DNA from 2 places in the Thermomonas sp. LB-4 genome. Region 1 is predicted to be linked to the other one. Evidence: riboswitches for the same ligand, from Rfam matches in the RefSeq annotation. Region 1 holds a riboswitch; the other holds the start of a gene.

Region 1 (6,311 bases):
TCGACGATCCTCGCCACCACTTCCACCAGCTGGCCCTGACGGATCGGCAGGCGGAAATCCACCTGCTCCGAACGCGCCGTCACCACCGTCCGCCGCGCGTAGCGCGAGGCGGCGATGAACGCGGCCTTGTCCATCCACGCCAGCGCCTGTCCGCCGAAGAGCGTGCCCAGATGGTTGGCGTGGTCGGGGAAGACGATCTCCTGCAAGCGCGCCTCGATGGGCCGCGCCGGCTCAGAAGGCATGGTCGAACGCCACCTCGCCCTGCACGCCGACCTGGTAGGCCGACACGCGACGCTCGAAGAAGTTGGTCAGCTCCTGTACGTCCTGCAGCTCCATGAACGGCAGCGGATTGCGCACGTTGTACTGCTTCGCCATGCCCAGCTTGACGAAGTGATTGTCGGCGCAGTGCTGCAAATACTGGCGCATGTCGCGGGTCGAGATGCCGGCCACGCCGCCGGAGAGCACGTCCTCGGCAAACTGCACCTCGCATTCGATCGCCTCGGCCAGCATGTCGCGCACCTGCACCTCCATCCCCGCGTCGAACAGGTCCGGCTCCTCGGCGCGGATGGTGCGCACGCATTCGAAGGCGAAGTCCATGTGGCAGCTTTCGTCGCGGAACACCCAGTTGGTGCCGGACGACAGCCCCGGCAGCAGACCGCGCGAACGGAAGTAGTAGACATAGGCGAAGGCGGCGAAGAAGAACAGGCCTTCGATGCAGGCGGCGAAGCAGATCTGGTTGAGCAGGAACTGGCGGCGCTGCTCGCGGGTCTCGATGCGCTTCAGGCCCTGGATCGAGTCGATCCACTTGAAGCAGAAATCCGCCTTCTTCTTGATCGACGGGATGTTCTCCACCGCCGCGAACGCCTTGAAGCGCTCTTCCGGGTCGGGCAGGTAGTTGTCCAGCAGGGTCAGGTAGAACTGCACGTGCAGCGCCTCCTCGTACAGCTGGCGCGACAGGTACATGCGCGCTTCCGGCGCGTTGAGGTGCTGGTACAGGTTCAGCACCAGGTTGTTGGATACGATGGAATCGCCGGTGGCGAAGAACGCCACCAGCCGATGGATCAGGTGGCGGTCGGCCGGCGACATCTTCGAATGCAGGTCGGTGATGTCGATCTGGAAGTTGATCTCGTCCACCGTCCAGGTGTTGCGGATGGCGTTGCGGTACATCTCGTAGAAATCCGGGTAGCGCATCGGGCGCAACGTCAGTTCGAAACCGGGATCGAGCAGCATTTGGCGTGGTTGTGCGGACATGGGGATTCCTTTTTCTTCTCCCTTCGGGAGACAAAGCGGCAGGATTGCCGATTTGCACGGGGTCAGCCGCCCGAAGGGTGAGCGCCATGGATGGCGCGAATGTATGTGGCGCGTAGCGCCGGATGAGGGTTCGGTGAGGAAACGCGAAAAGCGCCCCTCACCCGCCGTCGGCCCCCTCTCCCCGCATGGCGGGAGAGGGAGAACAGGGATTACTGGCAGGCTTCGCAGGCTTCCGGGTTCTCCAGCGAGCAAGCCACCGCCTGCGCCGGCGTGTAGCTGGACACGGTGGTCTTGGCGATCTTGGTGGCCGGGCGCGAGCGCAGGTAGTAGCAGGTCTTGATGCCCTGCTTCCATGCGTACATGTACATGGACGAGAGCGCGCCGATGTTCGGGCTTTCCATGAACAGGTTGAGCGAGGCGGACTGGTCGATGAACGCGCCGCGCTCGGCGGCCATGTCGATCAGGCTGCGCATCGGCAGCTCCCACACGGTGCGGTAGACGTGGCGAAGGGTTTCCGGGATCTGCGCAAGGTTCTGGATCGAGCCGTCGGCCAGCTTGATCGCATCGCGCATCTCCGGCGTCCACAGGCCCAGCTGCTTGAGCTCGGCGACGAGGTAGCGGTTGACCTGCAGGAAGTCGCCGGACAGCGTCTCGCGCTTGAACAGGTTGGACACCTGCGGCTCCACGCATTCGTAGCAGCCGGCGATGGACGCGATGGTCGCGGTCGGGGCGATGGCGATCAGCAGGGAATTGCGCAGGCCGTGCTGCTGGATGAGCGCGCGCAAGGCATCCCAGCGCGCGGGGTTGTCGGGAGTGACATCCCACGCATCGAACTGCAGCTCGCCGACGGACGCGCGGGTGTCGGCGAACGAGGCATGCGCGCCGCGCTCGACAGCCAGCTCGCAGGACGCGTCCAGCGCGTGGAAATAGATCTCCTCGGCGATCTTCTTCGACAGCGCGCGGGCGGCTTCGGAGTCGAACGCCAGACGCTTGCGGAAGAACACATCCTGCAGGCCCATGCAGCCCAGCCCGACCGGCCGCCAGCGCAGGTTGCCCCGGCGCGCTGGCTCGATCGGATAGAAGTTCAGGTCGATCACCCGGTCGAGCTGGCGCACCGCCAGCCGCACGGTTTCGGCCAGCTTGTCGAAATCGAAGTCGCCGTGCGGGTCCAGGTGATGCGCAAGGTTGATCGAGCCGAGGTTGCACACCGCCGTTTCTTCCGCGCTGGTGACCTCCAGGATCTCGGTGCACAGGTTGGACAGGTGGATGACGTTGTGCGGGCGCAGGGTTTGGTTGCCCGCGCGGTTGCACTTGTCCTTGAAGGTCATCCAGCCGTTGCCGGTCTCGGCCAGGGTGCGCATCATCCGCGCATACAGCTTGCGCGCCGGCACGGTGCGCTGCGCCTTGCCCTGCACTTCGGCCTGCTGGTAGGCGTGCTCGAACGCCTCGCCGTGCAGGTCCACCAGCTCCGGCACCGCGTGTGGATCGAACAGCGACCAGACCTGGTCGGCCTCGACGCGCCGCATGAACAGGTCGGGCACCCAGTTGGCCAGATTGAGGTTGTGGGTGCGGCGCGCGTCGTCGCCGGCGTTGTCGCGCAGCTCGAGGAAATCCTCGATGTCGGCGTGCCAGGTGTCCAGGTACACGCAGGCCGCGCCCTTGCGCTTGCCGCCCTGGTTGACCGCCGCCACCGACGAATCCAGCGTCTTCAGCCAGGGCACGATGCCGTTGGAATGGCCGTTGGTCGAGCGGATCAGCGAGCCGCGCGAGCGCACCCGCGACCAGCTCACGCCGATCCCGCCGCTGAACTTCGACAGCTGGGCGATCTCGCCGTAGCGCGCGTAGATCGACTCCAGCGAGTCCTGCGGCGAATCCAGCAGGAAGCACGAGGACAGCTGCTCGTGGCGGGTGCCGGCGTTGAACAGGGTCGGGCTGGACGGCAGGTAGTCCAGGCTGCCCAGCCGCTGGTACAGCGCCAGCGCCTCCGGCACGTCCTCGCTCAAGGCGCTGGCGATACGCAGGAAGAACTGCTGCGGCGTTTCGATCACCTTGCGCGAATGCGGGTGACGCAACAGGTAGCGGTCGTACAGGGTGCGCAGGCCGAAGTAGTCGAAGTTCAGGTCGAGCGCCGGGTCGATGGCGTCGTTGAGCTTGCGCGCGTTGGCCTGCACGAAGCCGAGCAGGCGGTCGTTGATCAGGCCGACTTCATGTCCGCGGCTGACCGACTGCGAGAACGCGTGGATTTCCTGCCCGGTGACTTCCTTGGCGATGGTGTTGGCCAGCAGGCGCGCGGCCAGCCGGCCGTATTCGGGTTCCTCTCCGATCAGCAGCGCGGCGGTGCGGATCGACAGCTCGTCCAGTTCCTGCGTGCTGGCGCCGTTGTACAGGCCAGAGATGGTGCGGGTGGCCACGCGCATCGGGTCGACCGCGTGCAGCCCGTCGCAGCAGCGCTGGACGGCGCGCACGATCTTGTTCAGATCGACCGGCTCGGTGCTGCCGTTGCGCTTGGTGACCGCCATGGCGGTGGCGGTGGGTGGCGGGGTGAGGTCGAACGCGGGCGCGGCGGGTGCCGCTTCGGCGGGCGCTTCGGCAATCAAGGTCTGCGACATCTGGCGTCTCCATGCGGATGCACGGGCCCGGCCTGTCCCTCGCAGGCGCGGATGGCATCGGAAACGTCAGGGTGGAAGCGCGGTGTCGCACGGCCTGCGATCCGGCACGGCCTGCGTGCGCGGCGACCCTGCTGCACCAGCCATCTCCCCCCGGAGATCCGTCGGCCGGCACCGCGCGGCGTGCTTCGCGCGGCTGTCGGCAGGTCTTCGGACTCGTGGATGTGGCGGGCATGCAGCCCCACCGCCTCGGCCGCCGCTTCCCAGGGCCACCGCCCCAGTGCGAATCGCGACTTCGTCTCCACCTACCGCTGCGGGGCAGTGCCGGGATGGGCGCGCCGTTCCGGAGAACACTGCGCCGCACCGGCTTCCCTTTTCATCCGACAAGTTGTGCCTGACGGAACCGACAACCCCAAGATACGGGGGATGTCGCCGAGGGTCAATCCCGGGCAGCCGCGTCCCCGGCGCTTGCCGCATAGCGCCAGTAAGCGGGCGTGTCGAGCGTCCCGCCGATCCATTCCAGCCGGGTTCCGGGCGACACCGCCAGCGCCAGCGCACCGCTGCCGAACGCCCAACTCAGTGCCTCCGCAGCGGCCGCCTCGACGGGCTGCGCGGTCACCGTGCGGGCGGCACGCGGCTGCAGGCCCTCGCCGCTGCGCTTGCCGCGCGCCTCCTTCAGCGTCCACAGCGCATGGAATACGTCGGCTCGGGTCGCCTCGTCCGCGTCGTGCACGCGCTGGCGCTCCTCCGGCGAAAACACGAACCGCGCCAGCGCGTTCCAGTCGCGCACACGCTGCGGCAACTCGACATCGACGCCCACCGGCGCATCGGCCAGCGCAACCGCAAGCCAATCGCCGCTATGGCTCAGCGACACCTGCAGCGGCGCGGCATCGCCGTCCACGTGCAGCAGCGGGCGGCCATCGGCCTGCGCATCCAACGCCAGCCTGCGTACATCCACCTGCAGCCACTGCGCGGCCAACCATCGGGCCTGCCAATGGCCCGCCAGGAACGTGTCGCGGCGAGCAGGCGACGTGATGGCCTGCAAGCGCAGGCGCTCCGTTGCGGTCAACCACTCCAGCCCGCGCGCAACCGTGTCGGCGGCGGTCGCGACGACCGGCAGCAGGTGCAGGCGCGCGGCACCGCTCATGCGGACCACCGCCGCGCCTGCGCCGCCAATCAGTCCACCATTGCCGGCAGCAGTTTTTCGGGTTCGGCCTGCACGTCCAGCACCAGCTCGCCATCCACCGCGTCCAGCGCCACCCGGCCACCGTCGACCAGCTTGCCGAACAGCAGTTCATCGGCCAGCGGGCGCTTGATCTTGTCCTGGATCAGCCGCGCCATCGGGCGGGCGCCCATCAGCGGATCGAAGCCCTGCTGTCCCAGCCATTCGCGCGCGGCCGGGGTGGCGGTCAGGGTCACCTGCTTCTCGTGCAGCAGCGTTTCCAGCTCGATCAGGAACTTGTCCACCACCCGCAGGATGTGCTCGAAGCCCAACGCCTGGAACTGCACCACCGCATCCAGCCGGTTGCGGAACTCGGGCGTGAAGCCGCGACGGATCGCCTCCATCGCGTCCGGGCTGTGATCCTGCTGGGTGAAGCCGATGCTGCGCCGCGCCGCCTGGGTGGCGCCGGCATTGGTGGTCATCACCACGATCACGTTGCGGAAGTTGGCCTCGCGCCCGTTGGTGTCGGTCAGCGCGCCGCGGTCCATGACCTGCAGCAGGATGTTGAAGATGTCCGGGTGCGCCTTCTCGATCTCGTCCAGCAGCAGCACGCAGTGCGGCGTCTTGACGATCTTCTCGGTCAGCAGGCCGCCCTGGTCGAAGCCCACGTAGCCGGGCGGCGCGCCGATCAGGCGGCTGACCGAATGCGGCTCCATGTATTCGCTCATGTCGAACCGGATCAGTTCGATCCCCAGCTGCATCGCCAGCTGGCGGGTGACCTCGGTCTTGCCCACGCCGGTCGGGCCGGCGAACAGGAAGTTGCCGATCGGCTTGTCGGGATTGCCCAGGCCCGAGCGCGCCAGCTTGATCGCGCTGGACAGGGTCTCGATGGCGGGATCCTGGCCGAAGATCACCATCTTCAGGTTGCGCTCCAGATGCTGCAGCACGTCCTTGTCGGACGCGCTGACCTGCTTGGCCGGGATGCGCGCCATCTTGGCGACGATGGTCTCGATTTCCTCCACGTCGATCAGCTGCTTGCGGGTGTCGGCCGGCAGCAGCCGCTGGCGCGCGCCGGCCTCGTCGATCACGTCGATGGCCTTGTCCGGCAGCAGGCGGTCGCCGATGTGCTTGACCGACAGGTCCACCGCGGCGCGGATCGCCTCGTCGGCGTAGGCCACGTCGTGGTGCGCTTCGTACTTGGGCTTCAGGCCCTTGAGGATCTCCACCGCCTCGCCCACGGTCGGCTCGACGATGTCGATCTTCTGGAAGCGCCGCGCCAGCGCGCGATCCTT
Region 2 (6,311 bases), on a different contig from region 1:
GTCGGCATAGGCGATGCCGGCCTCGCCCGCCGCCTGCAAGGCCAGCGCATCCTCGTTCTGCCACGCGCCGTCGATGCGCTCGCAGCCGCTGGCCACCGGCTTCATGCCTACTGCGCGCAGGCCTTGGCCCCGCAATGCATGCAGCAACGCGCAACTGGTGAAGGTCTTGCCGATGCCGGTATCGGTGCCGGTGACGTAGATCGAAAACATCAGGCGATGCCTGCCGCGCATCGTGACCGCGCGCGGCGCATGGCCGCCTTGGCGATGAGCGGCGAGAACGACATCAGCGCATACACCATGCCGGGCGCACCGGCGAGCCACGGCGTGATGCGGCCCGGCAATCCCACCGCCACCGCGATGGACAGCAGCGCCACCAGCACGCTCCAGCCCCAGCTGGCGGCGTAGCCATACGTGCGCACCGTCTCTTCCGCGTCCAGCCGCAATGCTTGACGCCTGCGCCACGCATGCGCGTACAGCGCCAGCATGCTGCCGGCCAGCGTGGCGTAGGCCAATCCGTAGATGGAGAACATCGCCCGCAGGTCGCCCACGGAAGCCAACTGCACCGGCGTCGGGAACCAGCCGCCACTGATCCAGTAGAACAGCGCGCCGAACACGATCTTCAGCGGATACACATAGACCAGCACCAGGAACACCAGCAGCAGGCTCAGCCAGACATCGGCACCGTCATTCATGCCGTAACGCCGGCTCCAGCTCGCATGCGAATACCAGAAGAACGCGATCTGCGCGAACGATGCGGCGAACGCCGGAATGCCCTTGAGTGCCTCGATCAGGGCCGGGATGCTGTCCGGAATCGCATCCAGCGAAATCACCAGCAAGGTGACGGCGAAGGCAAAGGCGGCGTCCACGAAGGCTTCCAGCCGCGTCACCTGCTCGCCGCGCTCGAGGAAACCGTCGGGCATGCGCCGCAAGGAGGGGGGTTCGCTCATGCCGCCAGCATAGCGTGCGCGCTGCTAGACTCGGCGCATGAGTTTTTCCGCCACCACACTCACCGGCAGCAAGCCGGAACAATACGCGCAGCTGCTGGAACAGGCGCGCGCGCTGCTGCATGGCGAACGCGACCGCATCGCCAACGCCGCCAACCTGTCGGCCTTGGTCTACCACGCGCTGCCCGACCTCAACTGGGTCGGCTTCTATTTCTTCGACGGCACCGAGCTGGTGGTGGGCCCGTTCCAGGGCCTGCCGGCCTGCGTGCGCATCCCGCTCGACAAGGGCGTGTGCGGCGCGGCGGCGCGCACCCGCACCACCCAGCGCGTGGAGGACGTGAATGCGTTCCCCGGCCACATCGCCTGCGACTCGGCCAGCCGCTCGGAGCTGGTGGTGCCGCTGTACCGGGGCGACGCGCTGCTGGGCGTGTTCGACCTCGACAGTCCGCTTCCCGCCCGTTTCACCGTTGAAGACCAGCATGGCCTGGAAGCGATCGCCCGGGCGTTCCTGGAATCGCTTGGATGAACGTGAAGCTGCGCAACATCGGTCCCAAGTCCGCGGCGTGGCTGCGCCAGGTCGGGTTGCGCACGCGCGAGGATCTGGTCGAGGCGGGCACGGTGGGCGCCTTCATGAAGGTGCGCCGGGCCGGCTTCAAGCCCAGCCTCAACCTGCTGTACGCGCTGGAAGGCGCGCTGCAGGACTGCCACTGGCAGGACGTCCCCGATGCACGCCGCGTCGAACTGGTGCAGGCCGCGGAAGCCGCCATCGCCCAGCTGCCGCCGCCGCGCGGGCGCCCCGCCGCGGCACCGGTGACCACCACCCATCACGAAGAGGCGGCGGCGCCGGCCTTCGCGCTGTTCGACGACGACCGCCCCGGCGGCTCCGCCGATTGACCGCGGACAAGTGGCCGGCCGCAGCGGCAGGCTACAATGCGCGCGCTTGAGGTGACCTTGCGGAAAATTTCCGCGGGTTGAAACGGGAAGCCGGTGACGACGCGCGAACGCGCCTCCAGTCCGGCGCTGCCCCCGCAACGGTAAGCGCGACAACACCGGCATCGGCCACTGTGCACACGCATGGGAAGGCGCCGGACGGGAACATCCCGCAAGGGGTGCGCCACGCGCGAGCCCGGAGACCGGCCCCAGGCAGTCTGATGGCGATGCGGAGGGCGTCGCGCGGCCCCGCGCGTGCGCCTGCGTCCGCCTGTGTCCGTGGTTGTCCTCTGCGTTTGCCGTCGCCCACCATCCCAGGGCGCGCGGGCGTGCGCGCCGGAGAATCCACGAACATGAAGTTCCATCGCGATACCGTTTTCCGTCTCAGCCCGCTGGCGCTCGCACTGGCGCTGCCCGGCCTGGCATCGGCGCATGGCGACGATGCCACCGATCTCGACAAGGTCGTCGTCACCGCCACCCGCACCGCCAGCACCGCCGACGCCGCGCTGGCGGCGGTGGAGGTGATCGACCGCACGCAGATCGATGCCGGCAGCGCGCGCTCGCTGCCGGAGCTGCTGCGCGGCCGCGCCGGCATCACCCTGGTCAACCAGGGCGGGCTGGGCAAGCTGTCCACGCTGTTCCTGCGCGGCACCGAATCCGACCACACCCTGTTCCTGATCGACGGCGTGCGCGTGGGGTCGCCGACCTCCGGCCTGACCATGCTGCAGGACCTGCCGCTGGCGCAGATCGAGCGCATCGAGATCGTGCGCGGCCCGCGCTCCTCGCTGTACGGCGCCGACGCCATCGGCGGGGTGATCCAGATCTTCACCCGCCGCGGCGAGGCCGAAGGCGTGCGCGGCCGCGGCCGCATCGCCGCCGGCAGCCACGGCCTGCGCGAGGCCTCGGCCGGCGTCGACCTGCGCGGCAAGCGCGGCGGCGTGGGCGTGGACATCGCCCATCAGGAAACCGACGGCATCAACGCCTGCCGCGGCTTCTACGACCCGGCCACCTGGGCCGGCGCCGGCTGCTTCATCGTGCCGGGCACGCACCTGGACCGCGACGGCTACCGCAACAGCAGCGCCAGCCTGCGCGCCGACTTCGCCGCCGGCGATGCCTGGCAGTTCGATGCCCGCGCCACCCGCGCCGAAGGCCACAACGACTACGACGGCGACTACGTCGACAACTCCGACATCGTCCAGCAGACCGTCGGCGGCAGCGTGCGCTGGCGTCCGGCCAGCGACGTGCAGCTGAAACTCACCCTGGGCCGCAACAGCGACGATTCCGACAACCGCCTGGGCAGCGTCTTCAGCAACCGCTTCACCACCACCCGCGACAGCGCCAGCCTGCAGGCCGACCTGACCGTGGCGCAGGGCCAGCTGCTGAGCGCCGGCTTCGACTGGCTGCGCGACCGCGCCACCATCGTCGATCCGTGGTCGCCGTTCGCGGCCGCTCGCGGCAACCGCGCCGTGTTCGCCCAGTACCAGGGCGACTTCGGCGCCCATGACCTGCAGCTGTCGCTGCGCAGCGACCGCAACGACCAGTTCGGTGCCCACGCCACCGGCAGCATCGCCTGGGGCATGGACATCGCCCCGGGCTGGCGCCTCACCGCCAGCCACGGCACCGCGTTCAAGGCACCCAGCTTCAACGAGCTGTACTTCCCCGGCTACAGCAATCCGCTGCTGCGTCCCGAGGAATCCCGCAGCAGCGAGCTGTCGCTGCTGCGCAGCGGCGACGGCTGGCAGCTGCAGGCCAACGCCTACCGCACCCGCATCGACGACCTGATCGCCTGGGACGCCAGCATCGGCCGCCCCGGCAACGTCGAGCAGGCGCGCATCCGCGGCCTGGAGCTGACCGCCAGCGTGGCGCTGGGCGGATGGGACCTGCGCGGCCAGCTGGGTTGGCTGGATGCACGCAACGCCAGCGCCGGCTTCAACCACGACAAGCGCCTGGCCCGCCGCCCCACCCGCAGCGCGCGCCTCGACCTGGACCGTGAATTCGGCAACTGGGGCTTCGGCCTGTCCGGCATCGGCGAAGCCGCCCGCTGGGACGATGTCGGCAACAGCCTGCGGGTCGGCGGCTACGCCACCCTCGACGGCCGGGTGTCGTGGCGCTTCGCACGCGAGTGGACGCTGCAGGCCAACGTGGTGAACCTGTTCGACAAGCGCTATGAAACCAGCGCCTGGTACGCCCAGCCGGGCCGCGAGTACGCCCTGAGCCTGCGCTGGCAGCCCGAATGAGCTGAAGCACGCGGCGCCGCAGGGCGCAGGCGGAAATGCGGGGCCCGGCAGCGATGCCGGGCCTTTTCGTGCCGGCGGTAGGAATTTCCGCCACCGCGCCGGCGCCCCCCTTGCAAACCCGGCGGTACGCGCGCAGCATAGTGAGTAATTGATTACTCACCACTCGGAACCCCGATGAACCTGCGCCCCCGCCCCCTGCCCGCCGACGAGCGTCGCGCCGCCACGGTGGAAGCCGTGGTCGAACTGGCCGCCGAGCAGAACCCCGGCGACATCACCACCGCCGCCATCGCCCAGCGCATGGGCCTGACCCAGGGCGCGCTGTTCCGGCACTTCCCCAGCAAGGACGCGATCCTCGAGGCGGTGCTGGGTTGGGTAAGCGAGCGCCTGCTGGCGCAGCTGGACGCCGCGGCGGCTTCGGCCGCAAGCCCGCTGGCCGCGCTGGAGGCGATGTTCATGGCCCATGTCGGCTTCGTCGCCAGCCACCCTGGGGTGCCGCGGATGCTGTTCGGCGAGCTGCAGCGACCCGGCGACACCCTCCCCAAGCGCATGGCGCAGACCCTCACCCAGGGCTACGCGCAGCGCCTGCGTGGGCATCTGGCGGCAGGCATCGCCTGCCGGGAACTCGATCCGGGTCTGGATCTGGACGTCGCCGCCACCCTGTTCATCGGCACCGTGCAGGGGCTGGTGATGCAGTCGCTGATCGCCGGCGACGTGGCGCGCATCCACCGCGACGCGCCCGGCGTGTTCGCCATCTATCGCCGCGGCATCCGGAGCTGGCCATGAGCCTGCCTGCGATGTCCCGCCGCACCTTGCTGCTGGTCGCGGCCATCGTTCCGCTGGTGCTGCTGTTCGCCTATGTCGCGGTGCGCTCCGGGCCGCTGGCGCCAACGGAGGTCACCACGGTCGGCGTGGCCAAACGCAGCATCACGCCGGCGCTGTCCGGCATCGGCACCGTGCAGGCGCGCTACAGCTACAGGATCGGCCCCACCTACGCCGGCCGCCTGCAGCGGCTGGACGTGCATGTGGGCGATGCGGTCAAGGCCGGGCAGGTGCTGGGCGCGATGGCGCCGGTGGACCTGGATGACCGCATCGGCGCGCAGCAGGCCGCCATCGCCAGCGCACGGGCGGCGCTGCAGCAGGCGCAGGCGCGCCAGCGATATGCGCAGGCGCAGGCACAGCGCTACGCCCGGTTGGCCCAACAGCAGCTGGTCAGCGTGGAAAACGCTTCCGCGCGCCGGCAGGAACTGGACGTGGCCAATGCCGGCCTGGCCGCCGCGCGCGACGACATCCGCCGCCTGCAGGCGGAGCGCGATGCTGTGCAGGCGCAGCGCGGCAACCTGATGCTGGTGGCGCCGGTGGATGGCCTGGTGGTGGCGCGCAACGCCGACCCCGGCACGACGCTGGTGGCCGGACAGGCGGTGGTGGAAATCATCGATCCGTCCAGCCTGTGGATCGACGCCCGCTTCGACCAGATTGCCGCCGGCGGCCTGGCCGCCGGCCTGCCGGCCCAGATCACCCTGCGCTCCGGCCAGGACCACGCGTACGCCGGCCGCGTGCTGCGCATCGAGCCGGTTGCGGACACGGTGACCGAGGAAACGCGGGCCAAGCTCGTGTTCACCGGACTGCCCGATCCGCTGCCGCCGCTGGGCGAATTGGCGGAAGTCACCGTGCAGCTGCCGCGGGAAGCCGCCATGCCGGTCATTCCGAATGCCGCCATCCGCACCGTGGGCGGCCAGCGCGGCGCGTGGAAACTGGTCAACGGCGAGCTGGCGTTCGCGCCGCTGGCGCTGGGCCGCAGCGACCTGGACGGCAACGTGCAGGTGCGCAAGGGCCTGGCCGGCGGCGAACAGATCGTGCTCTACAGCGAGAAGGCACTGACCACCACCAGCCGCATCCACGTCGTGGAACGGATCAAGGGCACCGCGCCGTGATCAGCCTGGCCGGCCGCGACATCCTGCACGCCTGGGGCAAGTTCCTGTTCACCGGGATCGGGCTGGGCCTGCTGATCGGGGTCACCCTGACCATGGCCGGCGTGTACCGCGGCATGGTGGACGACGGCAAGGTGCTGCTGGACAACAGCGGCGCCGACCTGTGGGTGGTGCAGCGCGACACCCTGGGCCCGTATGCGGAGTCCTCCAGCCTGCCGGACGACCTGTGGCGCGACATCCACGCCCTGCCCGGGGTGGCGCAGGCCGCCAAC

Evidence for each region. Region 1 has a riboswitch for cobalamin ahead of SPK54_RS04690 (ribonucleoside-diphosphate reductase subunit alpha). Riboswitches for the same ligand answer to the same signal wherever they lie in the genome.
Region 2: another riboswitch for cobalamin. It lies ahead of SPK54_RS12565 (TonB-dependent receptor); the one in region 1 lies ahead of SPK54_RS04690 (ribonucleoside-diphosphate reductase subunit alpha).

Annotation. Positions count from the first base shown of each region.
Region 1 is NZ_JAXOFT010000004.1:4,792-11,102, forward strand. Features, by position in the region: gene SPK54_RS04680 (acyl-CoA thioesterase) at 1-242, opposite strand, end outside; gene SPK54_RS04685 (ribonucleotide-diphosphate reductase subunit beta) at 232-1,251, opposite strand; gene SPK54_RS04690 (ribonucleoside-diphosphate reductase subunit alpha) at 1,461-3,770, opposite strand; cobalamin riboswitch at 4,041-4,280, opposite strand; gene SPK54_RS04695 (4'-phosphopantetheinyl transferase superfamily protein) at 4,297-5,004, opposite strand; gene clpA (ATP-dependent Clp protease ATP-binding subunit ClpA) at 5,034-6,311, opposite strand, start outside.
Region 2 is NZ_JAXOFT010000030.1:9,668-15,978, forward strand. Features, by position in the region: gene bioD (dethiobiotin synthase) at 1-210, opposite strand, end outside; gene SPK54_RS12550 (TMEM175 family protein) at 210-947, opposite strand; gene SPK54_RS12555 (GAF domain-containing protein) at 985-1,470, shown strand; gene SPK54_RS12560 (TfoX/Sxy family protein) at 1,467-1,838, shown strand; cobalamin riboswitch at 1,871-2,101, shown strand; gene SPK54_RS12565 (TonB-dependent receptor) at 2,228-4,111, shown strand; gene SPK54_RS12570 (TetR/AcrR family transcriptional regulator) at 4,286-4,894, shown strand; gene SPK54_RS12575 (efflux RND transporter periplasmic adaptor subunit) at 4,891-6,042, shown strand; gene SPK54_RS12580 (ABC transporter permease) at 6,039-6,311, shown strand, end outside.